Parashewanella spongiae: one gene and its partners. The protein of the gene in region 1 interacts with the protein of each later gene in a pairwise test. Links are inferred from orthologs where the notes say so. Each region holds a gene or a part of one and is shown in the gene's direction. Other genes may lie near its edges.

Region 1 (9,940 bases):
TCAGAGCGTTCATTAATTCAAACAATAGGACGAGCGGCACGGAACATTAATGGTAAAGTGATTTTGTATGCGGATAAAATCACTAAATCAATGAAAAACGCCATTGATGAAACAGAGCGACGTCGAGCAAAACAGCATCAATTTAATCTTGATAATGATATAACTCCAAAAGGTGTCACTAAACGAATAACAGATGTTATGGATGTTGGGAATGATAATGAGGTCGAATCAATACAAGTAGCTGAAGAGCCAAAGACATATCAGGTGAGGAATATCGCAACACTTAGCCAAGAGATTGATCAAACCGAAAAGAAAATGCTTGAACACGCTAAAAATCTAGAATTTGAACAAGCGGCTGCATTGCGAAATCAATTAACAAAGCTCAAAGCGTTAATGACGAGTATCTAGTCGAATAAATTATTATACCAATTACAGTAATTAATCTCTCACTCAGCTAGAGCTAAAGGGTTTCAGTGCAAGGCACAAGCTCGAAGTACTATATACCCTAACGGCCGCCATACAAAGCTGGCGTTCAACGCACTTCGTGCTTTTGTCGGGATAATTCAAGTGCTTGTAACGCAGTAATGGAACCCTTTAGCCTTACCCTTTGGGAGCTTGTATGTGCTCACTTTGGTTTATAAAGAATACTTCTCAAAATTGTCTTGACGTAGCAATGTAATAACGACAGTTTTGTATGCCGGTAACAACTATGTCTTCATCAATTTCGATTGCACTTTGAGCACATACATAGCTCTGAGTTGAGCATTCAATAACTGTAATTGGTATTGCAAGCGTTAAATAATTGTTTTTTATGTTTGTAATAAATTATATTTGTTAAATATTGTCGCTGATAAAAATTAATTACTCACAGTGTTGTGAAAGCTACTTAAAAGAATAAGAATATTTTGATTATTAAATGCTTTTTATGTAACACAGATTAAAGTCAAATTAAATCACCTTCATAGTGTTTCCATTATATATGGAAAACCCTCATCATTAATTTATTGTATTTCTAAATTATTTATATTTTTCACTTACATTTACGAATGATGAGTGAATGTTTTTTATCAAAGTCTAAAAAAATAGAGACGAATAATTTAAGAACATAAAGACTAATAACATTTATATTTGTAAAAAAATTATTTATGAGAGGTAATAATGGCTCTTGAAAAAACAAGTACATTTACTAGTGTAACGCAGGCACTATTAGACGGTTTCAATAAACACATAGCTAGAATTCCACGAGAGGTTGCTGATACCGAAGGATTCATGCAACTCGATACATTTGACGAATCTGATATTCCAAATTTTTCAGAATTAAAAACTGAGGCTTCAAGCTTTGCATCTGAAGAGGATAACTCGTTAAATGATTTTGATATCGATAGTAGATTTCAGGCATTGAAAATAGCTTATATCACAACGATAAACTTAATAGGAATTAAAGATAAAAAAAGAGATATAACGCAAAGTGAGGTTGAGAAGCTGGTCACGCCTCAGTCATTTAAATTTGGTGATGAAAGTGAGGACTGGGGTTACAGCCAGTCAAGTACATCCCAATCCTCATATAGAAGATCTACAGCAGCATCTGAGTTGATCAAAGTAGAGCAATCAACTCTTGGAACCCCAGAGCAACATGAACGCTTAGATTCATTAGAAAGCAACATGAAAGAGTTGCTACGTTTACTCAAAGATTTTGGTATATCAAAGCATGATAAGGAACTCGCTTTATTACAATTAAAGCCAGAGCAGCCGAGTAAACTAGATTCAACTGAGATTGGTTGTACAGTAGTCTCATTGGATTGCAATATCAAACGGGCAGTTGAAACACTAAAGTTGTCGGAAGCAAAAATCTTTAGTCATTTTAAAACCGCAAGAGCTGAATGTGTAGAAAAAATAGCAAGAAGTGTGGTAAAAGCTCACCCTGAATTCGCAGGTAATATTGAAGTAAATGTCAAATACTTGTGTAATCAAGTTGCGACTGAGTTAGGTTTTGAACAAAAATTCATTTCGAAAGGTGATATGGCATACTGCCATAACTTTAACAAAGCAATTTTGAAAGAGTTTGTCGAGTTGGCGCAAAACGAAACAGAGCCAGCTGTGCTAGTCGATCATATTTCTAGAATGCCTACTACTTCGGAACTTGAAACCGATTTCCCCGGATATATAAATGAGCCAACAGAATTTAGTGCAGAGCAAAATTATCAGCAAGCCCAAAGAAGGGTTATTGCAAGTAAATGTCAAACCGTTCTTAAACTAGGTTGTTATGAGTTTGTTTCTTTACCGACCCATGAAACTGTTGCTAGAGGTAGAGAGACAAGAAAAGGTGAAATTAAAAATGATGGAGTGGGCCATTTTTATGTGGCCATTAAAAATGCCAATAACATCGGAGAAACCAACAAGTTATTGACAATTGACCACCTTAAAGAAATCGATCACTTGTGCAAGCAACCTCCTGAAGTTGTACGTAGCATAACTAGACAAGCCGTCGAGCAAACAGATGATCTAGAGGCATTAATAAAGTTTGCTGAAATATATGATGTTGACTCATTAAATCGAGGTATTCAAACAGCATCTTTACAATCTTCAGAAAGTGCGCTAACAGTAATGAGTAGCGCCTTTCGTCAAGCTATGCGTTGTAAGCTACAACTGGAAGAACACACTGATATGGTTGAGAATTTGGTCGAAAAGATCCAAAAAATTTCTTCGAGAGAAGATAGAATGTTTTTTGCAAAGCTATGTGATCATCCAAAAATTACCGCAATTGTCTTATTTATTAATAGTGATTTGGTTATAGATCAAAACTATAGTTTAAACATCAATAGCGAAGTGATAGCTTGCTTAGCGACTAATGTTGTTCAAAATGACGTTGCTCCAAGTGCTTTTAACGATGATGATGATGATGGTGATGGTTTTGGCGAATTTCCATCAACTGTTACTTCAACAAATGTTCCTGGTGCAGAATTTATAAAAGCTCATATTGCCCCTATTTATATAAATGTATTGCTGTGTGAAGCTGCAGCAACCGGCAATGTTGAAGCTGCTAGGGCATTGGTGAAAGCAGGTGCAAATATTCAAACGGTTGATGGCAGAGGCTGCAGGCCAGTGTCATTGGCATGCATGAATGGACACAAAGTCCTTGTAAGTTTTTGTAAAAATACGCCTAAAAACAAACTCGACTTTTCCAGTAAAGAAGTAGAAAACGGGTTAATTTTGGCTTCTCGCTTTGGGCATGCGGAGGTAATTGATTATTTGAAAGGGTTTGATAGGCTTGCACCTCAGATAACAGAAATTAACCTGATGAAGCAAACTCCCTTAATGATCGCGATAGAAAATGGACATTTAGGTGCATCAGAGGCGTTACTTACTTTTTCAAAAGTTAAACATAACCCTATAGATAGAGATGGAAATAACATACTTCATTATGTTGGTAGGCATAACAGATTGGAAATCTATCAAGCAATTGGGCGAAAGTTTACAGGTAATCAATTAAATCAACTAAAGATTCAAACTAACAAAGCTTCTGAGCCGAATGGGCAAGGACAAACACCTGCAAACTTGGCTGCGTTTTGTAAAAATAATCAGATTGCTGGAGAGTTGAGGAAGACACATTAGATAAAAAAAGCCCACTTAAAAAAGTGGGCTGCAAAATAAGCACAAACAATCAACAAATTAAAGGTAGGGAAGTCATACAAAAGAACTGGGAAAACAGCCATTCTACTCACAGCTGTTAAAATGTTCTTGTCTTCTTTAGCTCGCCATTCAGTAAGCTATTCCAGAAAACAACTTCATTTTATGCTCCAACATGAAAACTAACAAACAAGATTTTTTTAACTGTTGATTAGAATATCTAATGCATGCGTTAGTATGTCGCGATAGGTGTTTTGTTTATTTTTATTATTTAATTTGTTGCTAGTTTTGGATGGTTATCTGTTTTTAATTAGGAAACCACTTTTTTGAAATTAGGATAAATTAAGCTTATTGACGGCGAGCGTATTGCTAAAGTGTCTAACATTCTTTCTTGAAAAAAGTTAAAACTGGTTGCTTAAAAATCAGGTTTTACACTGACGATTTGGCTTTTTTCTTGTGAGAAATCTCAACCTATAAAGTAGCAATATCTCATTAGAGTTATTCACAATTTTATCCTCTAGAGGTATAGTTAGTGATTATTGTTTTATAACTATTAATTTGGTTTGTTCATGTTTTCGTGGCCTGTAACAGTTTATTATGAAGATACCGATGCTGGTGGCGTTGTATACCACTCTAATTATTTAAATTTTTTTGAACGCGCTCGTACAGAGTGGATGAAAAATATTGGAATAAGTCAAACAAATTTGTTGACTGAAAATGTTGCTTTTGTTGTAAAACATTGTGAAGTTGACTTTAAAATTGCAGCGCGTTTTGAACAATGCCTAAAAGTGGTGTCTAAGATTACGGAGATGAAAAGAGCCTCAATGACTTTTCATCAAGCGCTAGTAGACGACGATGGTAAACTTTATTGCGAAGCAACTATCGTTGTAGCTTGTGTAAACTTATCGAAAATGAAACCGATAGCGGTTCCTAAAATTATTATTCAGGAGTTAATGCGTGCAAGCTGATATTTCTTTTTTAAGCTTATTTCTCGAAGCAAGTGTACTAGTTAAGTTAGTGATGTTAACACTGCTTGGCTTATCTATTATTTCATGGGCTGTTATTCTTCAGCGACAAAAAGTATTGAAAACCGCTCGTAACCAATCCATTAAGTTCGAAGATAAGTTTTGGTCAGGCGTAGACTTAAACAAACTATTCCAAGAATTATCCGCACGTGGTGATTCGAATGACGGCATGGGCCGTTTGTTCGTTACAGGGTTTAAAGAATACTCCCGTCTTACAAAGTTAAGTGGAAGCATGCCTGAAGCTGTAATGGACGGTACTGCACGCTCAATGAGAGTAACACTATCAAGAGAAATCGAAGAATTAGAATCAAATATCCCAATGTTAGCGACCATCGGCTCGACAAGCCCATATATTGGACTATTTGGGACAGTTTGGGGGATTATGAACTCATTTATTGCTTTAGGTGCTGTCGAAAATGCAACCTTAGCAATGGTTGCCCCTGGTATTGCTGAAGCGTTAATTGCTACTGCTATGGGACTATTTGCAGCAATTCCAGCGGTCATTGCCTACAACCGCTTTACGACTAAAATTGAAAAGTTAGAAATGTCATACGTTAATTTTATGGAAGAATTTTCAAGTATCTTGCATCGACAAGCCTACACAAAAAAGGGGACGGATTGATGCAAGTATATCAACGTAAGCGTCGTCGCCCAGTAGCAGAAATAAACGTGGTGCCTTACATTGATGTTATGTTGGTGCTTTTGATCATTTTTATGGTTACGGCACCGATTGTATCTCAAGGTGTTAAAGTCGACTTACCATCGGCACAGGCTGAAGCTCTACCAGCAGACAGCAAACCACCTTTAGTTGCCTCTATCGATGCAGTAGGTGAATACTTTTTAAATGATGGTGATGGGCCAGCGAGTTCGCCTAAAACACTTGAAGAAATCACCATCGAAGTAGCTGCAATTATAGAGTTAGAACCTGAACGCCCCGTTGTTATAAAAGGTGATAAAAATATCCCATATGACAGAGTGATACAGTTAATGGCAACACTGCAGGCGGCTGGTGTACCTTCCGTTGGATTAATGACAGAATCTCCGGAGGCTAATTAAGTGGTAAAGCAATCGACGTTAACACTATCTATTGTCATCTCACTAGTTGTCCATGTCGGAGTGATAGCTGCGCTTGCTGTCGGAGTTGATTTCAACGAAAAACCTAAAGCCTTACCTCAATCGAATGCTCCGATTGTGAAAGCTATTGTGGTTGATCAAAAATTGGTTGCTGCGCAAGTAGAAAAAATTCGTAAACAAAAAGAAAACGCTAAACAGAAAGAGATCGATAGGCAACGAGAGCTTGAACGCAAACTCGAAGATGCGCGTAAAGCACGCAAAAAAGAACAAGATAAGATTAAAAACCTTGAGAGAGAACGAAAGCGTAAGCAAAATGAAGCAGATAAAGCCGCTGCAGCTGCGAAAGCCCACCAAATAAAGCAGCAAAAAGAGAAGGAAAAAGCCGCCAAGGCTGAGCGAATTCGTAAGCAGAAAGAAAAAGAGCAGCGTTCAGCTGAGAAAGCAGCGCAACGAGCTAAAGAAAAACGACGCCAAGAGGAGGCCGCAGCGAAAAAAGCCGAGCAAGAACGTAAACGTAAAGCAGAAGCCGAACGTAAGCGAAAAGCTGATGCTGCTGAAAAAGCTCGACAAGAAAAGGAGTTGGCTGAAGCCTTAGCTGCAGAGCAGTCGGTGCTTGAAAAAACGCGTAATCGTCAAGTTTTGAGTGAAGTACAGAAATATAAGGCTCTGATCACTCAAACGATTAAACGTAACTTGGTTGTAGACCCTTCAATGAAAGGGAAAACATGCAAAGTAAATATTCGGTTAGCTAAAGACGGGTTTGTCATCTCAACTAAAACCGTTAGTGGTGATCCTGTTGTTTGCCGTGCATCAAAAACGGCAATTACCAAGGCTGGCCGTTTACCTGTTTCAGCCGACGCTCATGTTTACAACCAAATGAAAGATATTAATTTAGAAGTATCGCCAGAGTTTAATTGAGGAATATTATGAAAATCATTGGGAAGTGGCTGCTGTTATTCGTCATCTTTATTGTCAGCCCGGTTAAAGCAGCGCTAGATATTGTTATTACTGAAGGTGTTGATGCTGCAAGACCTATCGCTGTTGCGCCGTTTGTATGGGATGGAATAGGAGAAGCGCCACAGCAACTTGCAGATGTTGTGATGTCGGATTTAACGCGCAGTGGAACCTTTAGTCCTATAGATGTTCGTGCACTTCCTCAGCAGGGGATTTTTACGGCGAAAGATTTTAGGAGTGCTGATTGGGCCAATACAGAAGTTGAAGCCCTGCTTGTAGGTAGAGTAAAGCCTTATGGTAATGGTCAATATCAAGTTAATTTCGAACTCATTGATTTAATAAAATCTCAACTTCCTCAAACTAATGGGCTATTGGATCCGAAGGATTTAGTATTAGATAAAAGTGAAGTGTTGATTTCAGAATCTCAATTTCGCTCATATGCTCATATGATCAGTAATCGAGTTTATGAAAAGTTAACGGGTATTCGAGGCGCATTTTTAACTCGCATTGCTTATGTCGTTGTTGATCACAATCAAGCTTCGCCGTTTCAGTTAATGATTTCTGATTATGATGGTTACAATGAAAACATGCTCTTACGTTCAAAAGAACCATTAATGTCGCCTGTTTGGTCTCCAAACGGTCGTAAACTGGCGTATGTGAGTTTCGAAAATAGAAAAGCGGAAGTGTTCATTCAAGACATTTTTACTCAAGCACGAATTAAAGTAAGCAGTACTCCCGGTATTAATGGCGCACCAGTTTTTTCTCCGGACGGAAAAAAATTAGCCTTAACCCTTTCAAAAGATGGTCAACCAGAATTGTATACGCTTGATATTGCGACGAAACGTTTGCATCGAGTGACGAACCATTACGCAATCGATACCGAAGCCGCTTGGTTTCCAGATGGGAAATCGCTTATTTTCACCTCAGAACGCGGTGGTAGACCACAGATTTACAAGGTTGATTTGGCATCTGGTAAAATTCGTCGTATGACATTTGAAGGAGAATGGAACTTAGGCGGGTCTATTACTCCTGACGGTAAATCAATGGTGTTTGTAAACCGTACGAATGGAAAATTCCATATTGCTCGTATGGATTTATCAACTCGTTTTATGCAAATTTTAACGTCTACCAGTTTAGATGAGTCACCAAGTATTGCGCCTAACGGCACAATGGTGATTTATGGTACAGTATATCGAGGAAAACAAGTGTTATCAGCCGTTTCGATGGATGGACGCTTCAAAGCAAGATTACCAGTCGGTCAAGGTGAAGTGAAATCACCATCTTGGTCGCCATTTTTACAGTACTAAAAAGATAAGGAACAGATAATGGATCTGAATAAGTTGTTTAAAGCTATGTTAGTTGCAATCCCAATGTTGGCACTCGGGGCATGTAGCACAACCTCTGACTCAGAATCATCTCGCGAAGCTGGCGCTAATGGTACAAATAGCGGCACAGAGTTCAATGGTGGTGTTGAAACAGGTAGCGCGAATGCAATTCTGACTCCAGAAGAAAGACAAGCACAGCAAGAAGCTGAATTACGTCGTGAAAACATTATTTACTTCGATTTTGATCGCAGTGATGTTCAATATGATTTTGCACAAGTACTTCAAGCGCACGGAAATTATTTATTAGAACATCCAAATGTTAAAGTGCTTATTGAAGGCCATACTGACGAACGTGGTACGCCAGAATATAACATCGCATTAGGTGAGCGCCGTGCCAAAGCAGTAATGAAATATCTTCAAGGAATGGGCGTTCAGCCTAGCCAAATGAGTGTAGTGAGTTATGGTGAAGAAAAACCACAAGATTTTTCACGCACAGAAGCTGGTTTTGCTAAGAACCGTCGTGCAGTGATGGTTTACTAATAACGGTTTATTAAAATCGGTTTATATTAACTTGCCGGTTAACGGAGTAACACAATGAAGAGAGCCGTAACAATTGCGGCAATTTTCCTTGGTATAGGCGCAGCTCATGCTGCGCCTTCGCCTGTTGAGGATATTGCTGGTGGAACAAAAAATGATCGTGTCTCACGTCTAGAGCGTATTATTAAAGCCAGGCAGCAAACTGAGTTTGAAATGCAACAACGAGTCAGTGCGTTGCAGAGAGAAGTTTTAGATTTACGTGGTTTGAACGAACAACAGGCTTACCAACTAGAACAAATATTGCAACGCCAGCGACAGCTCTATGATGAGATAGCAAAGTTACAAACGCAACAATCGACACCTGTGGTTACAACAAAAGAAAGTAACGTTTCGGTTACAACACCAACTGGAAGTCTATCAGAAACGGATAGTTACCAGCGTGCTGTGAATATGGTGCTGAAAGAGCGTAAGTATGAAGAAGCAATTCCTGCTTTTCAGGAGTTTATTGGGCAATACCCAAAATCATCCTATTCTGCTAATGCTAATTATTGGTTAGCCCAGCTTTTATTTAATAAAGGTGATTTAAGTAAAGCTAAGGCTGCATTTCAAACTGTTATTAATAAATTTCCTGAATCAGGGAAAAGTAGTGACAGTATGATCAAACTTGGAAAAATTGCTGAACAGCAAAATGATAAGAAATTAGCGAAACGATATTATCAAAGAGTGGTTAATGAATATCAAAACAGCGCCGCAGCGAGGGTTGCGAAGTCTAATATCGCTAGATTGAAAGAGTAATTATTGTAAAAAATATGCGCTTAGACTGTTTTTCATGCAAACGATAAAAAAACCTGATATTGCACTTGCATGACAAACTGAAAACGGTATTATAGGCGCCCTCAGCACGGCATGGTCGAGTTGAGATAGAGTGGGTCGTTAGCTCAGTCGGTAGAGCAGTTGGCTTTTAACCAATTGGTCGAAGGTTCGAATCCTTCACGACCCACCACTTCTTGAACCACACAGGAAGTAAAACTCCAAGATGGGTCGTTAGCTCAGTCGGTAGAGCAGTTGGCTTTTAACCAATTGGTCGAAGGTTCGAATCCTTCACGACCCACCACTTCTTGAACCACACAGGAAGTAAAACTCCAAGATGGGTCGTTAGCTCAGTCGGTAGAGCAGTTGGCTTTTAACCAATTGGTCGAAGGTTCGAATCCTTCACGACCCACCACTTCTTGAACCACACAGGAAGTAAAACTCCAAGATGGGTCGTTAGCTCAGTTGGTAGAGCAGTTGGCTTTTAACCAATTGGTCGAAGGTTCGAATCCTTCACGACCCACCACTTCTTGAACCACACAGGAAGTAAAACTTTAAGATGGGTCGTTAGCTCAGTTGGTAGAGCAG
Region 2 (10,471 bases), 3.1 Mb from region 1 along the record:
ATAAAAGTACAGTTTGCAAATGCAAGAAGTGCAGCGGTCAGTCGTGAAGAAAATATTGAAGTGCCATCAGTCGGTGGCCGGCCATCGCGGTCAATGTCGAGGCACACTTTGGCAGAGGTCGTCGAGCCAAGGTATCAAGAAATGTTTGAATTGATACTACAAGAGCTGCGTGACAGCGGTTATGAAGAACAAATAGCGGCGGGAATAGTACTGACTGGCGGTACGGCCTCAATTGAAGGCGTCGTTGATGTTGCAGAAGCTACATTCGGAATGCCAGTTAGAGTCTCAGGCCCACTCGAAGTAAAAGGCCTATACGATTATGTCAGCGAACCACTTTACTCAACAGGTATCGGCTTGTTGCATTATGGTGCAAGACGCATCATGGACAGTGAATTTGAGCGTCCGGAACGTCAAGGCGTAACCGATGCTCTGAGCCGGATCAAAAGTTGGTTCAAAGGTGAATTTTAGTTTTTAATGCAGGCAATATGGAGTTCAAACTATGTTTGAGATCATGGACACTCACTCAGATGAAGCGGTGATTAAAGTCATCGGTGTTGGCGGCGGAGGTGGTAATGCTGTCGAACACATGGTGAAGCACAATATCGAAGGGGTAGAGTTTGTAGCGACGAATACTGACGCTCAAGCTCTGCGTAAATCTTCTGCTGGCTCTACAATTCAGTTAGGGCGTGATGTGACTAAAGGGCTGGGAGCAGGTGCAAATCCTGAAGTCGGTCGTTTAGCCGCTGAGGAAGATAAAGAAAGCATTCGTTCAGCGATAAAAGGTTGCGATATGATTTTTATTGCAGCTGGAATGGGGGGCGGTACTGGAACAGGTGCAGCACCTGTCGTCGCGCAAATTGCTAAAGAAGAAGGTATTTTAACGGTAGCGGTTGTGACAAAACCTTTTCCTTTTGAAGGGAAAAAGAGAATGACATTTGCCGAGCAAGGTATTGAAGAACTTGGTAAAAACGTTGATTCATTGATCACGATCCCGAATGAGAAGTTATTAAAAGTATTAGGCCGAGGCACATCGTTATTGGATGCCTTCGCGGCTGCGAATAATGTGTTACTTGGTGCCGTGCAAGGTATTGCAGAATTGATTACCCGCCCTGGTTTGATCAATGTCGACTTTGCGGACGTCAAAACGGTAATGTCTGAAATGGGCAATGCCATGATGGGAACAGGTATTGCGAGTGGTGAAGATAGAGCAGAAGAAGCAGCAGAAGCTGCGGTTGCCAGTCCTTTACTCGAAGATATTGATCTTGCTGGTGCTCGAGGTGTGTTAGTGAACATCACTGCCGGAATGGACATGAGTATCGAAGAGTTTGAAACGGTTGGTAATCATGTTAAAGCTTACGCTTCTGATAACGCAACGGTTGTAGTTGGTGCGGTTATCGATCCTGAAATGAGTAATGAACTTAGAGTAACGGTTGTTGCAACAGGAATTGGTGCAGAAAAAAAGCCTGATATCACATTAGTGAGTAAACCAACTCCTAGAGCAGAAGCTGCTCCGGAAGTGTTATCGGTATCTAGAGCATCTGAAAAAGTATCAGTGGCGGAGCCGAGTCCTGATATGGCAACTACAACGGCTGGAAATGTCGTTCAAGTTGGCGTTGGTCAAGCGAGTCCGGCCCAAAAAAATGACATAGATTATTTAGATATTCCGGCGTTTTTACGCAAACAAGCTGACTAAAGTATGCGTGTAAAAGTATGATTTTGATCTGCTTTGTACAATGTAATATCGGTGGTTTTTTGTTTCACCGTAAAAATATGTTAGCATATCCGACCAGCCAAGCTTGCCTGCGGTTTGTTTTTGGTCGGAAAAATTTTAATTTAAAAAAATTAGGTACTGGTAACTGAATGATTTTTCAAAGAACTATTCAAAAAATGGTGAAAACTACTGGAGTGGGCTTACACTCGGGTAATAAGGTCACATTGGCAATTAAACCAGCACCAGTTAATAGTGGTATTGTGTTTATTCGCACCGATCTTGAACCAACCGTTGCCATAACAGCTAAAGCTGAACAAGTTCGAGAAACCATGCTTTGCACCGTGTTAGCGAATGATGATGGCGTTAAAGTCGCAACTATTGAACACTTGTTCGCAGCGTTAGCCGGTTTAGGTATCGATAATGCCATCATTGAAGTCGATGCCCCTGAAATTCCCATTATGGACGGGAGCGCCAGTCCATTTGTATTTTTACTCCAGTCAGCGGGAGTCGCGCAACAGTCCTTGCCTAAGAAATATTTACGCATTAAGAAAACGATTAAAGTTGAAGACGGTGATAAATGGGCAATGCTGAAGCCGTATCAAGGTTTCAAAATTGACTTTAAAATTGATTTTTCACATCCAGAAATAGCTCGTAGCCAGCAACATATGATTATGGACTTTTCTACCGCTGGATTCATTAAAGATATTAGCCGTGCCAGAACATTTGGCTTTATGCGTGACATTGAGTATTTACGTGCTAACGATTTAGCATTAGGTGGCAGTATGGAAAATGCCATTGTTTTAGATGAATACAAAGTCTTAAACCCTGATGGTTTAAGGTATGATGATGAATTTTTGAAACATAAAATTCTTGATGCATTTGGCGATCTTTATGTTGCAGGTAATGCCATTGTTGGTGAGTTTTCAGCCTTTAAAACAGGTCATGCTTTAAATAATAAATTAGTCAGAGCATTACTCGCCGAGCAAGAAGCTTGGGAATTGATCAGTTATGAAAATGAGGCTGATGTCCCAGTGAGCTTTATGACAATGAATAATGCTGCGATAACGACCTAATCATCACTGAAATGCCTTTGACGGCTGGCTAATGCAGCCAGCCGTTTTAGTTTGTGGCCTAGGCTACCTTCTATATTTTCAGCCAAAGCTTCAATGTGTGAGGCCGCTGTATTACTAAGATGCGCATGATTTTGCTCGACATTTGAAGCGACCGCAAACATCCTTGGGTTGACTTTAACGTCAATACTAGAGAGCATTGGTAACGCTTCATTTTGAAGTTTAAGCAGTAATTGTGATTTTTGAAAGTTGAGTCTTGTAGCCCAAGATGCTGAAGAAACTTCAACAACCAATGTGCTTTCACGCAAGTTAGCGACTTTAATTTGCGTGATAATTGGACCATGCAGCTGCTGTTTAATGAGTTGGTCTAAACTTAATAATAATTCAGCTTTTTCCTTAAGCTCAGGAAGTTTGCCGGAAACGTTCAATAACTGACTGAGATCGTGAGGTAGCTTTTTCATATGATAATTGGTGGCTTGATAAGAATATGAGTGTAACAGTATTTATCCAAGGCAGAAAAGATGTAAAACGTTGGCATCTTGGCAAACGTTGGTTAATGCTGCCTGTCATCCTAGCTGCGCTTGCTATCATTCTATATCAAAACAGTAATGCACGCTTTGTCGATCAGCAAGCGAACATGAACTCTGAGCGCCTAGAAAGGGAAGAGCAAAAACAACAAGTGCTCAATCTCAAACAAGCGACAGAATCCCAATTATCGTTATTAGTCACTCATGTCGCGAGAATGCAAGCTAAAATAACTCGTCTTGAAGCACTCGGTCAGCAAGTAGCATCACAAAATGATCTCGACGGACAATTTGATTTCTCCGATGAAGTCGGTGTGGGTGGTATGAGTGATTTAGGAGCAAGCGTCGAGCTGAACCAACTTATTCAAGACATGGATAAACTCGCTTCTCAGATTGATCATAGAGAACAACAGCTTTCAGTACTTGAAACTGTGGTATCTAATCTCCATATAGATAAAGAACGATATATTTCTGGTCGTCCGATCGCTAAAGGCTGGTTATCTTCTCCTTTCGGTTTACGCAATGATCCTTTTACAGGTCGTCGCGCAATGCATAAAGGGATTGATTTCGCTGGTGCGAAAGGCACTGAAGTTGTTGCTACTGCAGCAGGAGTAGTGACTTGGGCTGGTAGCATGTTTGGTTACGGCAATCTTGTCGAAATTGATCATGGTAACGGACTTCATACTCGATACGGACACAATGCATCCTTGAGTGTTCAAGTAGGAGATGTGGTCATTAAAGGACAAAAAGTGGCAAGTATGGGCAGCACCGGCCGCTCAACTGGGCCACACGTACACTATGAAGTGTTGCGGGGCGGGCGACAAATCGATCCTCAAAAATACGTCTACCGCAAGGCAGGTTAATTGAAACATTGGCATAAAATTAAATAATTTACAGCCTCCATTGAGATAAGTGATTCAGATGTTTGGAAAATTACTGACAAAAGTTTTTGGTAGTCGTAACGATCGTACCCTTAAAAGTTTCGGCAAAATAGTTAATCAAATAAATGCATTAGAAGCAGAGTACAGTAAGTTTTCTGATGATGAGTTATCAGCAAAAACCGAAGAGTTTCGTAAACGAATTGCTGATGGCGAAACGCTCGAAGATATCATGGCGGAAGCTTTTGCAGTTGTTCGCGAAGCATCTGTGCGTATTTTTGAAATGCGACATTTTGATGTGCAGCTTATCGGCGGCATGGTCTTGGATAGTAACCGTATTGCAGAAATGCGTACAGGTGAAGGTAAAACCCTTACCGCAACATTACCCGCATACCTTAATGGTTTAACAGGTAAAGGCGTTCACATTATTACCGTGAATGATTACCTAGCAGCCCGTGATGCTGAATTTAATCGACCTTTATTTGAATTCTTAGGCTTATCTGTTGGTATTAATGTCGCGGGATTATCGCCAGAAGAGAAAAAGCAAGCCTACGCTGCAGATATCACATACGGAACCAATAACGAATTTGGCTTTGATTATCTGCGTGACAATATGGCGTTTTCTCCGCAAGAACGCGTTCAACGCCCGTTGCATTATGCGTTAATCGATGAAGTCGACTCAATTCTTATCGATGAAGCAAGAACCCCATTGATTATTTCAGGAGCTGCCGAAGACAGTTCTGAATTGTACATGCAAGTGAATACGCTTATTCCTAATCTTGTACGTCAAGAAAAAGAAGATACTGAAGAATTTGTTGGTGAAGGCGATTACAGTATTGATGAAAAAGCCAAGCAAGTTCACATGACTGAGCGTGGTCAAGAAAAAGTTGAACAACTATTGGTCGAACGTGGGTTATTACCTGAAGGCGACTCATTATATTCTGCAGCAAACATTTCCTTATTACACCATGTTACTGCCGCGTTACGTGCGCATACTTTATTCGAAAGAGATGTTGATTACATTGTTAAAGATGATGAAGTTATTATCGTAGACGAACATACTGGTCGTACAATGCCGGGTAGACGTTGGTCTGAAGGCTTACACCAAGCGGTAGAAGCTAAAGAAGGGGCTCATATTCAAAATGAAAACCAAACACTTGCTTCTATAACCTTCCAGAATTACTTCCGTATTTATGAGAAATTAGCGGGCATGACAGGTACTGCTGATACCGAGGCTTTTGAATTTCAGCATATTTATGGCTTAGATACCGTTGTGGTTCCAACGAATCGTCCAATGGTGCGTAAAGATATGCCTGATTTAGTGTATTTGACAGCCGCAGAAAAATACAATGCGATCATTGAAGATATTAAAGACTGTCAAGAACGTGGTCAGCCAGTTCTCGTAGGTACAGTGTCTATTGAGCAATCTGAATTGTTGTCGCGCTTAATGAATGCACAGAAGATTAAGCACAGTGTTTTGAATGCTAAATTCCATGAAAAAGAAGCAGATATTGTGGCGCAAGCTGGCCGAGCTGGTGTGGTTACCGTAGCAACCAATATGGCTGGACGTGGTACTGATATTGTACTGGGCGGCAATTGGAACGCGGAAGTCGCTGAGCTAGATAATCCAACAACTGAGCAAATTACTGCTATTAAAGATGCATGGCAAGTTCGTCATGACGCAGTTATCGAATCCGGTGGCTTGCACATATTGGGTACAGAGCGTCATGAGTCGCGTCGTATCGATAATCAGCTACGTGGTCGTTCAGGTCGTCAAGGTGATGCCGGCTCATCTCGCTTCTATTTATCAATGGAAGACAGTTTGATGAGGATTTTTGCTTCAGATCGTGTTTCAGGCATGATGAAAAAATTAGGTATGGAAGAAGGCGAAGCCATCGAACATCCTTGGGTTTCACGTGCAATTGAAAACTCTCAACGTAAAGTTGAAGCACGTAACTTTGATATTCGTAAACAACTTCTTGAATTTGACGACGTAGCGAATGATCAGCGACAAGTTGTCTATTCACAACGAAACGATCTTATGGATGCGCAAAGTATTGCAGATACCATAGATAACGTAAAAGAAGATGTTATTGCTGGTGTCATCGAGCAATATGTTCCACCTCAGTCAATTGAAGAAATGTGGGACGTCCCTGGATTAGAAACTCGTCTGCAGCAAGAGTTCTCAATAGCATTACCAATTAATGAATGGTTAGAGAAAGAAGACGATCTTCATGAAGAAACATTACGCGAACGTATTGTTACTAGCTGGTCGGAAGCTTATGCCGCAAAAGAAGAAGCAGTAGGTGGTTCTGTTTTACGACAGTTTGAAAAGTCAGTCATGCTTCAAACATTAGATTCGCTTTGGAAAGAGCATCTCGCGGCGATGGATCATCTTCGCCAAGGTATACACCTACGAGGTTATGCTCAAAAGAATCCAAAGCAAGAATATAAGCGTGAATCTTTTGAGTTGTTTCAACAAATGCTAGACACTCTTAAATATGATGTCATTAGCGTCTTGTCTAAAGTACAAGTTCAAGCCCAATCGGATGTCGATGAGATGGAACAGCGTCGCCGTGAAGAAGAAGCGCGTTTGCATCGTGACTTCCAACATCAGCAGGCTGAGTCAATGGTTGGAGCTGAAACAGAAGAAGTCGCTGCGCTCGAATCTCATACTCCGATAGTTCGAGACGGTGAAAAGATTGGTCGCAACGATCCTTGCCCTTGCGGTTCGAGAAAGAAATACAAGCAGTGTCACGGAAAAATTAGTTAACCAATCACTGACTTTGTGAATCTCAAATGAATGGCGCTATTTAAAATAGCGCCTTTTTTGTTTGCCCAGCGAAGCTGGCAAACCCGACAGGCAGAAAGAAGCCTGTATCACCCAGACTGAGGGGAAGATAATCCGAATGGCAAGGGCGTTATGGGCTAACGGCAAGGTCTGAAGGAAGCCATAGGAAGTTAGAGGTACACAGCGAAAGCGAACCTGATTCGGCATAATAGAGAGGTAAGCGTGCGAAATAGCGCAACGCCATATACTCAGTCAGCTCTATCATGTGCTTGAGGGTGGGATTTCTAACAGGGAGCGAGTGCAGTAACTGGGGAAGCCTGACACCTTATCTGGGATAGTCCAGAAGCTTTTATACAAGAGGAAACTCAAGGTAGAAGTTGGTGCGAGGTGGCCGATGAGCCCGTAGTAGTGAGTAAAATCCAGCCGATGAAAGCCAGTAATGGTGTGGAGGGCAAAACTGGATTGACCAATGACGTAGTTTATTGGCGACATCAACAGCCAAAAGCCTTGATGTTGGCGAAGGGGTGAAGCTTAATTTAAGTTTGTGATGGACAGGATTTTTTTTCACAGATACAGAAAATCACAAAAAAAAAGATGAGTGAGGCATTTCCGACTGGAGGCATTAGGAATAATGACTCTGGAGACCGAAGCCGTATACGGGAGTAATTCAGTCATATCAAAGTAAATTGCCAAGGGCTAGAAGGCTTTGAGGCTGAGTGAAATACACCAACTGATGAAAACAAGACACTGAACCCAAACAACGCACACAGAGAGATCAATAAGAGTTTATTACAGCTTGTATGGTCGCTTACTTAACAAAGAATCACTGTACAACGGATTTAAGAAAGTGTGGAGAGCCAAAGGCACTGCTGGAATTGATGAGCAGAGCTTAGAGCAATTCGCCTCAAATCTGAGTAACGAACTTGATAAACTTCTTATCGAACTCAAAACCAAGCAATACCGACCTTCAGCCGTCAAACGGGTAGAAATCCCGAAAGATGATGGTGGAGTGAGAAAGCTTGGGATACCAACAGTTCGAGACCGAATCGTACAACAATGCCTAAACGATATACTAAGTCCGATATTTGAAGAGCAGTTCCATCCATCAACCAAAAAAAATCAGTTGCCCCTTCACCCTCGTAATTTAGTGTCTCGACCAAGCGTTGATCAAATTGAGTTTCTTGCCTTCAGCGCATTATGCGGTTGAACCTAAACGTTCATGATAGGCATAGATGTCATGAGCGTTTACTTTAATTTCGATTTTTCTATCACACTACACCATGAAAATTCTTTCTGTTTTATTCTAACTATTAGCAGAGCTTAAATCGTGGTCGCATTTTTTTTAGTTTTCATAACTGAACCTAAACTGATCTGGATATGGTTGCTCGTACCCTCGGCTATTTCAGCTTTTACGCATTGAATGAACGGTAAAATGACCAGTTCTCGTTAGAGTTCTTGGCAATCCAATCTATCCACTAGGCTCTGCTACTCACTTTAATTCAGTGGAGTAGTATTTTATGGAACCTATTGTAAACAGTTGTGCAGGATTAGATGTCCACAAGATGATGGTCACTATCCGCAAGGAGACAGAGCAGGGAATTTAAGAAACCACTCAATCCTTTGGTACTTTAAAAAAAGAACGCTTGAAATTATGCCATTTTCTCAAGCAGCATCATATTGAGCTAGCTGTAATGGAAAGTACAGGTGTTTACTGGAAAAGCATCTACCTTTCACTTGTTACAGCTGGCATAAAAACGCAGGTCGTTAATGCAAGACATGTCAAGAATGTTCCCAGTCGAAAGACAGATGTCATTAACAGTCAATGGCTCGCTTCACTTGGTCACTCTGGACTTGTTCGGTCAAGTTTCGTTCCAGCGCCACAGCAGAAGCAACTCAGATTACTGACTCGCAGAAGAGACAAACAAAAAAAGGAATTGAGTAATGAGAAAAATCGATTACATAAAACCTTAGATGATGCTGGTATTCGTCTGGGCGGGTTTATTAGCGACATTAACGGGAAATCAGGGCAAATACTCGTGAACGGTCTGATTGAAGGAAAGCCATTGTGTGACTTGATAAAAATGGTCGACCCAAGACTGAAAGCCGATAGAAGTGAACTTATGGCGAGTATGGACGAAACTCTTACTCCGTCACACCTTTATATCTTGCGTAATATCAAAAGTCACATTGAGTTTCTAGAGAAGCAGCTTGCTGAGCTAGAAACCTTACTTATTGAAACGATAAAACCGTGGAATGAGGCTCTGGAACTTTTGCAAACGATACCGAGCACTAGTGTTATCAGTGCAGCTTGTCTTATTGGTGAAATCGGTGACGACATGAGTTGCTTCGATGGAATGAAGGGTATCAGCTCATGGGCAGGTTTATGTCCGGGAAATAATGAAAGTGCAGGAAAAAGAAAAAGTGGGCGAATGCGTAAAGGAAACAAAATGGTCAAAACACTCTTGTGTGAAGTAGCTAATGCTGCCGTTAAGACGAAAAGTCAATTCAAAGGCAAGTACCAAGGTTTGGTCATCCGTTGAGGACACAAGAGAAGTATCATTGCTATCGCCCACAAACTTTTACGTATTATCTACACAGTATTAAGCCGAAGGAAAGCCTATTTTGACCCAGATATTAACTACGAGGAGTTAATGGTCAGGAGAAATAGTCCCCGATGGCTTCAAATGATGGTTAAATACAATATGGTATAAACAGTTAAGCAAAAAGCTTAACAGACAGCCAGACTTATTTTTATCCCTTCAATAATTGCGGGGAGGACTATGTTGCGTCTAATACTATTAATTTTCACGGTAACATCAGTTGAACGCTGAGTATACGAGTAACTGTTTGAGCGCAATACGATGATTTTATCATCATGGCTTTCACCCAATGAGTGAAGTGCTCTACGCTCACAAGCTTGCTAAAATGACTGCTATCTGCGTTGTAATTTTTGCAAGTAGAATAAACTACTTGCTGCAAGCTACGCCTTACTATCAGCCATTTTTTCTACGCTTGAGAACGCAGTCAACTGATGTTTCTAGGGAGCGCCACGAAGCGCTTTATTCTGTTGCGGGATTTGTCTCAACGTATACGCAGCCAAGCGATTACATGGCCATAAACCAGAGACAGCAACGTTATTATTTATAATAAGTCCATCAGGTTGAAACGTACCTGACGGGATAATTACCAGTTCATCCCGAAATCTGACGGGCATGCATAATGGGTAACCGCTATGACATGAAGCCCAGTGACAAAGGCCTTGAATAAAGGTTGAGATGCAATGTAGGCCGCAGCATCAAGCGAATTCAGTTAAGCGTCGTAAATCAAAAAATGAAGATGGGGAGTCTTTCCTAGTTGACGAACCCTGACACAAACAGAGAAGCAACTGGTAAATGCATCTGTTTGATCTTCCGGCGTAATATGAAGTGGCATGTATTGAAGGAAATAAAGTGAACGTGGGAGAGCCTGAGTGTTGGAAGGTAGTGACTTGCACTATC
Region 3 (10,231 bases), 1.8 Mb from region 1 along the record:
AATGTGCCATATACACTTGCTCACCTTTAGCAAACAGCTCATCTTTAGTCAGCGTCTTTGATAAAGAAGCTTTTGCGGTTTCAGCCGCTTGAGCGACAGCTTGTTTTTGAGATGTTAACCAAGTATCAAAGGCTTCTGGGGATACAGCTTTTACCACGATAGGCATAAATCCATGATCTTTGCCACATAGCTCAGCGCATTGACCGCGAAAGGTGCCTTCTTCATCGATCCGTGCCCATGCCTCATTAATGAAACCGGGGTTGGCGTCTTTTTTGACGGCAAAAGCGGGCATCCACCATGAATGAATCACATCATCGGAGGTCACCAAAAAGCGGATCTTTTTATTGGTAGGCAGCACTAAAGGCTTATCTACTTCTTTGAGGTAAAATTCACCCTTGGCGGCTTGATTTTCTATTTGTTCTCTCGGCGTAGAAAGAACACTATAAAAACCAACGCCTTCATTGAAGTAATCGTAATGCCATTTCCACTGAGACCCGGTAATTTTAATGGTTAGATCCGCATCACTTGGATCCTCCATATCAATCAGAGTCTTGGTGGCAGGAATAGCCATTCCGATTAGGATTAAAAAGGGAATAACAGTCCAAAGAATTTCCACTTTTGTACTTTCGTGAAAATTAGCGGCAACCGCCCCTTTGGATTTACGATGTTTGAACATGGCATAAAACATAATACCAAAGACAACCACCCCAATCGCGCAACAAATATAAAATATTGTCATATGGAGGTGATAGACCTCATGACTAATTCTTGTTACTCCCTGCGTCATATTTAAGGGCGTATCTGTTGCCCAGACGGATGGCGCATACACTGCAGCCAATAAACAATACAACAATTGCTTCACTAGACGTCTCCTCTGCCGATTGCGAAAAGCAACTACAAAGAAAAGTCACACAGGAATACTCTGCTCTATGTAAACTCTTCAGTTCCCTAAAAAGCTTGATATCAAAGTGCCATTGTGGTGAGTTCACTTCAAATTAATACAAAGACTGCTGCTACAAGCGTCAGCAATTATTTCACTATCAGTGTATCAATTTGATATTGCTTGTTATTACGACTTCCGGTGTTAACCACACGTGCGCTTAATTCTGAATTATCATTTTTGAAACCAATCATGAATGTGACTGTTTTAATCACAGGGAACCAACAAGCTCCTAAATGATCGTAAAACAAGACTGATCGGTCGTACTTCAGCTTTAACTGGGTTTTTCTTTAAGACATTTGTCTTGATTTTAAAAGACGATAATCGCCTTGCAGTAACAAGGAAATAAATTATTACTGGAGCCTACATTACTTGCTGGTCAGAGATTGATCAAGATCATGTTTTAGCTAATTTACTGAAAAAATAACCGAATTATGCTCGGTTAAGTCATTGTTTATGGTAAAGAGCGTGAGTTTTTAAGGGGTGTAGGGTTTTGTTTATCAATGAACAGCATTGATAAATTGTTTTTGCCAAGCGTCAATATCTAGTGTTTTTGAGGACGTTTTAGGTTGAGTTTGCAAAATAATGCCAATGGCTTTTGCACTTTTATTCACCAGTTCAAGTCGGCGGTTATCTTTTGCATCTAACTCTGCTGCCCAACAAATGACAGCACTATTGGTTCCACTTGTGAGTGCTTTTTCCATGGCCCACAGTGATTCGACATCGTCTCTAGCGTGGACTAACAAAACCTTATTCATTGACACGCCTGCTTGGGAAAGGATCGACTTATAATCGATTGAAGGCGGGTTAATTAATACAATCCAACGACCTAATTTACTCAATTGAGCCATTTTGCTACTGAGTTGAATTAATTCATCAATACCGGAAGTATCAGAACTCATGGTACTTACGGTTTGAGGCTGATTTGTGGTTGTAGCGGTCTGCCAAATACCGGGGTGATGAAGCGGAATGGCGCTCGATATCATAACCAAGCTCCGTTACGGATAACCCCAACCGCTAATCCTTCAATGGTTAATTGCTGATGAGTAAGATCGACTTTTATTGGTTGGTAGTCATCATTTTCGGCATGTAAATATACGACCTTGCCTTTTTTCTCGAAACGTTTAACCGTAACGTCATCTTCAACTCTGGCCACAACAACTTGACCATTCACCGCTTGCTGCTGTTTATGCACGGCCAGTAAGTCGCCTTCAAGGATGCCAATGTTTTTCATACTGTCGCCACGGACGCGTAATAAAAAGTCAGCGGCAGGACGAAACATGGTGGCATCAACTTGGTAATGCTGCTCAACATGTTGTTCGGCTAATATAGGTTCTCCGGCCGCGACTTGGCCGATAAGTGGCAAACCTAGATCGGGCTCTGTAATTTCTTGAGTGAGTCGTAAGCCGCGAGATGTACCAGCGAGTATTTCAATATAACCTTTTTTGGCCAGTGCTTTTAGATGCTCTTCAGCGGCATTGGCACTTTTAAAGCCAAGACGACGGGCGATTTCAGCGCGAGTCGGAGGCATACCGGTTTCAATAATATTGCACTTGATGAGCTCAAGGATTTCAGACTGTCTTGGAGTCAGTGGTCTCATAATTTCGCCTGTTTGTCTATACAGTTACTGGTATTATATACAGTAACTACCTTTGTGCAAGTCTTAATCAATAATACATATTTAACTGTAGGTTTGGTTCACTCCGATAATAATTTGGTATGAAGTAGTGATCAGCTACCGAATTAAGGCTTACTTATGAATTTTGTGGTTAAGTTTGTTATCCTAGCCCACAGTCTTTTGTGATCTTAGAATTAAATTAGCATTATGGGTAAACATAACTCTTGGTTTTTTAAGTTGCTGCGCTTATTGCAGAAATGGTTCGTTCATAGTGTCATCGTTCCTCAAAACCCATTTTCAGATTTGAATCTTCAAGCGGATAAGCCGGTTGTGTATGTCATGAAAACTGAGTCGGTCAGTGATATCGCGGTGCTCAGTCAAACCGCTCAGGAACTTGGTTTACCGAGTCCTTACGATAGTATTAGGATTGCTGGTACAACATTGCCCCGAGTTGTATGTCTTGAGTCTGCCAAACCGCTATTTCGGAACAAGCCTTCGAGCAATCGTTTCTTAATTCCCTTTCAGAATCTTCTAAAGTTTCATCAGCAAGACGCTGAACTCGATATTCAATTGTTACCGGTAAGCGTGTATTGGGGACGTGTGCCGGGTAAAGAGCAAGACACCATGAAAGCGGCGGTATTAGAGCGTGAAAGTCCGACATGGTTGCGTAAATGCTTAATGATTTTGTTTTTAGGTCGGCATAATTTTATTCAATTTTCAAACACAGTATCTTTGGCTGATATGGCAAAGCAGCATGGCACCGACCAAGCTATTGCACACAAACTTTCGCGCGTTGCTCGAGTACATTTCCGTCGTCAGCGTAAGGTAATGACGGGCCCTGATTTACCAAATCGTCAAACCTTGTTTAGGCAGTTATTAAAATCTCCGACCATTGTGAAAGCTATTGCGGAAGAGGCCAACAGTAAGAAAATTACTGAAGAACAAGCGAAGAAAAAAGCAGAGTCGTATCTGAATGAGATTGCAGCCAATTACTCGGATAGTTTAGTGCGAATTGCCGAACGCTTTTTAACTTGGTTATGGAACAAATTATATAAAGGCATCAATATCAAGGGCGCGGAGTCTGTTCGTAAACTGCATCATGATGGTCACGAAATTGTGTATGTCCCCTGTCATCGCAGTCATATGGATTATCTGCTTTTATCTTACATTTTATATTATCAAGGTATGGTGCCGCCACACATCGCTGCGGGGATTAATTTAAACTTTTGGCCAGCAGGCCCGATGTTTAGAAAAGGTGGCGCGTTTTTTATCCGCCGTAGTTTTCGTGGTAATAAGCTTTACACCGCGGTGTTTCGTAGTTATCTAGATCAATTGTTTACTAAGGGCTATTCCGTCGAATACTTTACCGAAGGCGGCCGCTCTCGTACGGGGCGTTTATTAGCACCTAAAACTGGTATGTTGGCGATGACCATTAACAGCGTGTTGCGTGGCATTGAGCGTCCGGTCACTTTAGTACCAGTTTATCTTGGTTATGATCATGTGATGGAAGTGTCGACTTATCACAAAGAGTTAAGTGGTAAGAAAAAACAGAAAGAATCCGTATGGCAGGTATTTAGCGCCCTACGTAAACTCGGCAACTTTGGTCAAGGTTATGTTAATTTTGGTGAGCCAATTAATATTCAGCAGTATTTATCTGCCAACGCCCCCCAATGGCGTGAAGAAATGGCTCTTGATACGGAGCAAAAACCTAAGTGGCTTACGCCTGTGGTGAATGGACTGGCTAATCAAGTCATGACGGGGATAAATGGAGCTGCCGCCGCAAGTTCAGTCACGCTTATTAGTTTGATCTTACTGGCCGCCAAGCAAAATTCGTTAGAAAGACCCATGCTCGAAAAGCAACTGGCTTTATATTTAAAATTATTGGTTACTGTGCCGTACACTGAATTCACTTCAGTACCTGAAGGTGATGCTAAGTTACTGCTAGAGCAAGGGCTAGAGCTTAATAAATTCACTATTGAATCGGATCCTCTGGGTGACATTATTTCTTTGGATGAGAAACAAGCCCGTAATATGACCTATTACCGCAACAATATCGTTCACTTGTTGATATTGCCATCTCTTATTGCTCGTTGCATTTTGCGTTTAGAATCTTGTTGTTTTGATAAAGTTTATCGAGTGATTCAACAACAATATCCACTGCTGCAAGCAGAGCTTTATCTTCAAATTGAATCTCTTGATGTGTATGTTCAAAACATGATTAATTTGTTTATAGAGCAGCAGTTAATCACCACGTCACAACAAGGCGATACTGAGCACTTAGTGATCCAATCTGATGGAGCTAGCCAACTCGAATTGTTGGCAGAAACCACCAGCGAAATGCAACAACGATACGCCATTATCTTTAACTTATTAGCACTTCAACCCGATATTGAACGCGCTGATTTAGAGCGTGAAAGCCATCAGCTTGCTAAACATATAGGCTCGCTGCATGGTATTGCCGCTCCTGAGTTCTACGATAAAAAACTGTATGCCACCCTTACTGTCAAACTGAAGGACATGGGGTTGTTAGGCCAACAGCAACAAGCGCAAGTGGATGATATTGGGCAACAATTAAACCAGTTGCTTGATCCCTCTTTAAAACAAACACTGATTAACGGTGTGCATCAAACGCAGCGTGTAGAACAAGGACTATTAAATTAATGCCAATATCTGAAAAGGGAATTCAAAAGAAACAATCGATCATTGGCGGCGCAATGATTGTCGCTGGAACGGCTGTTGGGGCGGGGATGTTTTCGCTGCCTGTGGTTGGCTCTGGGATGTGGTTTAGCTATTCAGTGTTGATGTTAATTGGTGTTTGGTTGTTTATGGTGTTGGGTGGCCTGCTGTTATTGGAAGCGAACCTGCATTATGAAGCTGGGGTCAGCTTTGATAGTTTAGCTAAAAATATTCTTGGAAAGTTCTGGCGAGTCGTCAACGGTATCTCCATTGCTTTTTTGATGTATGTATTAACCTATGCGTACGTCAGCGGCGGAGGTTCGATAGTGGATCTCAGCTTCCAAGAAGCAGGTCTTCATTTGCCAGCAGAATGGTCAGGCTTGTTATTTTCTGTGGTATTGGCAAGTTTTGTGATTGTGGGCACGAAGCAAGTGAGCCGGATCTCGACCATTATGCTCGGTGGGATGATCCTGTGCTTTTTCTTCGCGACCAGTAATTTGTTATGGGAAATTGATCCTGTAAACTTATGGTTGCCTAATACTGACTCACATTATGCACCTTATATGCTCGCTGCTTTGCCAATTGGTTTAGCCAGTTTTGGTTATCAGGGTGTTATTCCAAGTTTAGTCAAACATTATGATAAGTCCGCGTCACAAGTCATTAAAGCGATTTTAGTGGGCACTTTGCTTGCGTTAATCATCTACATTAGCTGGCTAGTGGTCACTATGGGCAATATTCAGCGTAATGATTTCATTAATATTATTAATATGGGCGGCAACATGGGGGCAATGGTAGGAGCATTGACCGATGTTGTTGACAGTAATCTATTATCTAAGCTGCTCACACTATTTGCTAATTTAGCGGTTGCTTCGTCATTCTTAGGGGTAAGTTTAGGGCTGTTTGATTACCTTGCTGATCTGTTTGGTTTTGATAATTCATGGGGTGGAAGAATAAAAACAGGGCTCATTACTTTTGTTCCTCCAACTGTTTTAGGAGTGTTCTACCCCAATGGATTTATTTTAGCGATAGGGTTTGCGGCATTAGCTGGTGCGATTTCTGTGGCAATAACACCAGCATTAATGGCGTTAAAAGTGCGTAAACTTTTTCCGAATAGTGTCACTTTTAAAACACCGGGTGGGGCAACAGTAGCATGGCTAGTGTTGATCTATGGGGTGGTGATAATGGTTTGCCACATATTAAAGATGCTTGGGCTCTTACCTGTCTATGGCTAAATGACTGGGGGCTCAGCCTAAATAATGTGAAGATATAAGGAGAAAGTTCCGTTGTTTTAAAAAGTTAGGAACATGTAAAGGTAATATGTCCATTTAGTTCTTTCTAAATGATGTTAGCTAAAATTTCAAATTCAAAAAAATGCCAGATTTTGTTGTTTTAACCGAAATGGCGACTAAGTGGTTTTAAAGGTGAAAACCATTTACAGGTATCCTTATTTGTTCGCTTACAGAAAATCAATAAGTTAAAAAACTAACATCAATTAGGCTGAACACCCAAATGACTAGTTAAAGTTGCAGTTTTTCAACGTTTGTTTAATTGCAGCTTTTCCTTTTAACAAGTTGAAAGTAAGAACAACTGGTTTATTATTTCCATCAAGCAATCTAAATCTTACAACGCTTCCCTTAGTCATCTGTCTCAGCAAGCCAGCCCAATTTGTCCAATGACTACTTCTGTGAGCCGTTAATCCTTGTTGAGAATTAATGCCTACAAGCTCAACGCCAGGGTTTTTATCAACTTTTCCAAAACTAACATTTTTAAAATTATCATCGTGATTTGTATTGGTTACCATCATTTTTAGTTGTTTATTATGGCAAGATAAACTGAATTGTCCGTTATGGGACTTCGCGATAATTTCTGTAGTGTGAAGGTTGGTAAAACCATCAATATTTTCGGTCTTTTGCCAGTGAGTATCATTAATAGTGGTGGTTAAGCCAGAGGCTAAAAGAATGGCTGTCAGCATGACTACTACCTTTAACTTTAAGTAATGCAAGAAGGAGAAAAAATAGGCTTAAATTGCCAAGTATTGCCTTGAATGCGGATGAGTATTAATTATTTCCGACAGAGTAAAGCAACTAAGGGATCTAGCATTTAAAAATCTACCGCAATTGGAGTGATTGTAAGATCCCACTTTGGTAATTCACTATTTCTGACTATTTTACTTTCCAGCTCTTCTTTTTCTTTGTTATTGAGCTTGACTCCTTTTGAGTAAATTTTATCAATTAAATTGACTACTGGGCTCATCGCTTTCCATGTCATTGTTTTTGTCCATTCTATTACCGTTTTGGCTGTACTCAGTAATGTGCCATTCCAATGCCTCTCTAACGATGACCAGACTCGTTCTATCGGGTTGTACTTACTGTGGTATGGCGGGTAGTAGACGTTTCGAATCTTGAGTTTCGATTGTTCACTAAACGCTACTAATCTAAACAGGTATTGAGTACGACAGCCACTATTTTCAGGACCATTATCTGAAAAAATAATGAGTTCTTCCACTTCTAGATTTTCACTTTTAACTGAATCCCACCACCATTCAAGTGCGTCACAAATGAAGTCACTTGTTTTATTTGAGTTGCCATAAAAAACATGAAGTTGATCATTGTCGAGGTTAAGAATTCCGAACGGGATCATTTTCTTTTTTATTTCCATATCATGATCCAACGCTTGAACAGCATCAGCACTACGAGATTTACCGTAACGGGAATACTCACCAACATTAACTGTCGCTTTACAGTCGATACTAATACGGATGACTTTTTTATTACCGGTTGTTTCTTTATTGATTTTGTTTACGTTTTCAAAGATAGCGTCTGTTTGAGGAATTTTTTTTGGGGTTTAGTTTTTTGGACTCGTCGAAGTCTGTATCCCAGTCGATTTAATATGTCGTTAATGGTTCTTTCTTTAGGTAATTCTTCAGGTAGCCAGCCTTTTTCTTCAATTAACTTTTTTCTGACGCCTTTCGCTGTAATTCGGGTATACACAAACGTATTTTTAAACTTCGGGTCGGCTTGCGATTCAGGATCTACTAACGCTCTAATATCTATTTCTAATTGAGGCTGACTCACTTCACTTCGAGGTTTTCCGTCATAGTTTCCGAAACACTCGAAGCCCGTTTCTTGTTCATGAAGCCCAAGCGCAACAGCCTTTCGACACCAGCCAAATTCTGTTTCAGTTAAGCGTGGACTCCCACAGCAGAAGGTTTTGGATACTTCGGCCATAAAAACTCTTTTCTCCATCCCATGAAGTTTACTGGATGCAAGTTTAATTATCCTTTTGGACTCACTAGAAAGGTAAATTGAAGTAGACATTTGGCTGCAACCGTAAATTACTCTGTTTGGATTATACGTCGGTATAACCTAAGTCGCAGCATCCCTAAACTGACAACTCAATATAAATTATTATTTTTAATTTTCTTTTCATGAGAGCCCACGTTATAAATTCCTGTGATTATTCAGGCTGGTAAACCATAAAAGTGTTGGAGCAATTTCCTTTATCGATTTGATAACTTGTAGTGATTAACTCTTTTAATGGCGTGTGGGAATCTACTACTTTTGGCAATGCGAGGTTAATTTCTACCAATAAGCCACTGGTGCATTTTAGTTTTAAGTGTTGGTGTGCGTCTTCACCAAAGCTGTTATCAAAAGCCACAATGGTATCTTGAAAACTGACTTTCTTTCCGATATTTGGCTGAATAAATTCAGTAACAAAACGGGTACTGTTAAAGTTTTCAACAAGATTTGTGGCTAAAGTAAAAAATAAATTTGGATCATTATTTTCACAAGTACCGTGCTTCCACCATTCGTGACGTTCAAGGCAAGATCCATAGGTAACACTTGGCATAATCGCTCCAAGCCGTTGCTTAACGTCAGTATTCAGTGATATTTGTGGGTAACTACAGAAATTACTTGGTTGATGTGAAACAGAGCCGCAATACCCATAATGGGTGCCGCATTTATCTTTATTTGGCCACAAACCATGAAGACTAAAAGATTGCCACTCAGAACTCGTCGGATTGTTTTTAATCGCTATACATTCAGGTTTACTTGAATGCGTCACACAAAAAGCCGCTTGCCAGCTCAATGCAAGTACATGAGAGTCAAATTGGTTGCTGACGGAGCAACTGTCACTGCCACCATCACCACCACCGTCATCATTTATTTGTACAAAACCACAGGATGCTTCTACCCAGCGCAATGGAGATTGATTGGCTTGAGTATATACACGATACCACTCAGGGTTTTCTTTCGTACCTAAAAACTCGATGAGTGAGTAATGAGTATTGATTTGTGTGTGTAACCCACCAGGATTGGTATGATGATTTTTTGATTGGTACATAGGGCAGGTTTTAGTCGCAACAAAGCTACCTTTGATAGGCTGTGCGATGGTTATCGTTGAAAAGTTAAAGAGTAATACCGTGCACAAAATGACTTGGCGAATAAAACAATGCATGGAACCGTACCTTTCATTTCAAAAGATACGGTTTTATAGCATGTTTATTAAACTATTATCGTTGTAAAGCGGTCTAAATCGACGACTTGTTGATTAATTTTTATTAATAATTGAATTTCTTTTTATAAATTAATAAGTAAATAGCAGGCAAAACGAGTAAAGACAATAATGGTGCCGTGATCATCCCCCCGACCATAGGCGCTGCGATCTTTTGCATAACATCATTGCCTGAACCACTGCCCCACATGATGGGAAGTAAACCGAAGAAGATGGTTGCCACCGTCATCGCTTTCGGGCGAATTCGCATTACTGCACCATGAATTAATGCATGTTTTAAATCCTGTTGGGTGTGATATTCGTCGGCGGCCTTGGCTTCTTTAATGGCGTTGTTTAGATAGATCAGCATGATAACGCCGAACTCAGCCGCGACGCCCGCTAAGGCAATTAGGCCTATCGCCACAGCAACAGACATATTGAAATCGAGGAAATACAGAAACCAGCCACTGCCGACTAGTGCAAAAGGTAAGCTCAACATGATA

What was found.
Region 2: the proteins of ybgC (region 1) and secA interact in binary tests that used the Escherichia coli proteins (3 or more experiments, as listed by UniProt). The link is inferred for Parashewanella spongiae from one-to-one orthologs.
Region 3: the proteins of ybgC (region 1) and plsB interact in binary tests that used the Escherichia coli proteins (3 or more experiments, as listed by UniProt). The link is inferred for Parashewanella spongiae from one-to-one orthologs.

What each region holds. Positions count from the first base shown.
Region 1 is NZ_CP037952.1:1,815,398-1,825,337, forward strand. Bases 3,110-5,895 are described here. They hold ybgC (tol-pal system-associated acyl-CoA thioesterase), read left to right. Parts: upstream 3,110-4,196; coding sequence 4,197-4,595; downstream 4,596-5,895. Other genes in these bases: E2I05_RS06960 (ankyrin repeat domain-containing protein), read left to right, coding at 3,110-3,612; tolQ (protein TolQ), read left to right, coding at 4,585-5,274; tolR (protein TolR), read left to right, coding at 5,271-5,708; tolA (cell envelope integrity protein TolA), read left to right, coding at 5,709-5,895. In the rest of the region: excinuclease ABC subunit UvrB, read left to right, coding at 1-408; more of E2I05_RS06960, read left to right, coding at 1,159-3,109; more of tolA, read left to right, coding at 5,896-6,644; Tol-Pal system beta propeller repeat protein TolB, read left to right, coding at 6,653-7,987; peptidoglycan-associated lipoprotein Pal, read left to right, coding at 8,006-8,545; tol-pal system protein YbgF, read left to right, coding at 8,600-9,337.
Region 2 is NZ_CP037952.1:4,936,543-4,947,013, reverse strand. Bases 3,840-7,156 are described here. They hold secA (preprotein translocase subunit SecA), read left to right. Parts: upstream 3,840-4,226; coding sequence 4,227-6,956; downstream 6,957-7,156. Other genes in these bases: E2I05_RS19540 (M23 family metallopeptidase), read left to right, coding at 3,840-4,168. In the rest of the region: cell division protein FtsA, read left to right, coding at 1-468; cell division protein FtsZ, read left to right, coding at 500-1,693; lpxC (UDP-3-O-acyl-N-acetylglucosamine deacetylase), read left to right, coding at 1,861-2,784; E2I05_RS19545 (DUF721 domain-containing protein), read right to left, coding at 2,781-3,242; more of E2I05_RS19540, read left to right, coding at 3,269-3,839; E2I05_RS22170 (hypothetical protein), read left to right, coding at 7,362-7,502; E2I05_RS19525 (RNA-dependent RNA polymerase family protein), read left to right, coding at 7,822-8,181. UniProt on the Escherichia coli protein: Required for protein export, interacts with the SecYEG preprotein conducting channel.
Region 3 is NZ_CP037952.1:52,729-62,959, forward strand. The notes cover bases 2,416-5,492. They hold plsB (glycerol-3-phosphate 1-O-acyltransferase PlsB), read left to right. Parts: upstream 2,416-2,765; coding sequence 2,766-5,219; downstream 5,220-5,492. Other genes in these bases: lexA (transcriptional repressor LexA), read right to left, coding at 2,416-2,540; E2I05_RS00225 (aromatic amino acid transport family protein), read left to right, coding at 5,219-5,492. Outside these bases: E2I05_RS00210 (cell division inhibitor SulA), read right to left, coding at 1,441-1,926; more of lexA, read right to left, coding at 1,923-2,415; more of E2I05_RS00225, read left to right, coding at 5,493-6,466; E2I05_RS00230 (hypothetical protein), read right to left, coding at 6,748-7,206; E2I05_RS00245 (ribonuclease T2 family protein), read right to left, coding at 8,691-9,692; E2I05_RS00250 (efflux RND transporter permease subunit), read right to left, coding at 9,796-10,231. UniProt on the Escherichia coli protein: Catalyzes the transfer of an acyl group from acyl-ACP to glycerol-3-phosphate (G3P) to form lysophosphatidic acid (LPA). This enzyme can utilize either acyl-CoA or acyl-ACP as the fatty acyl donor.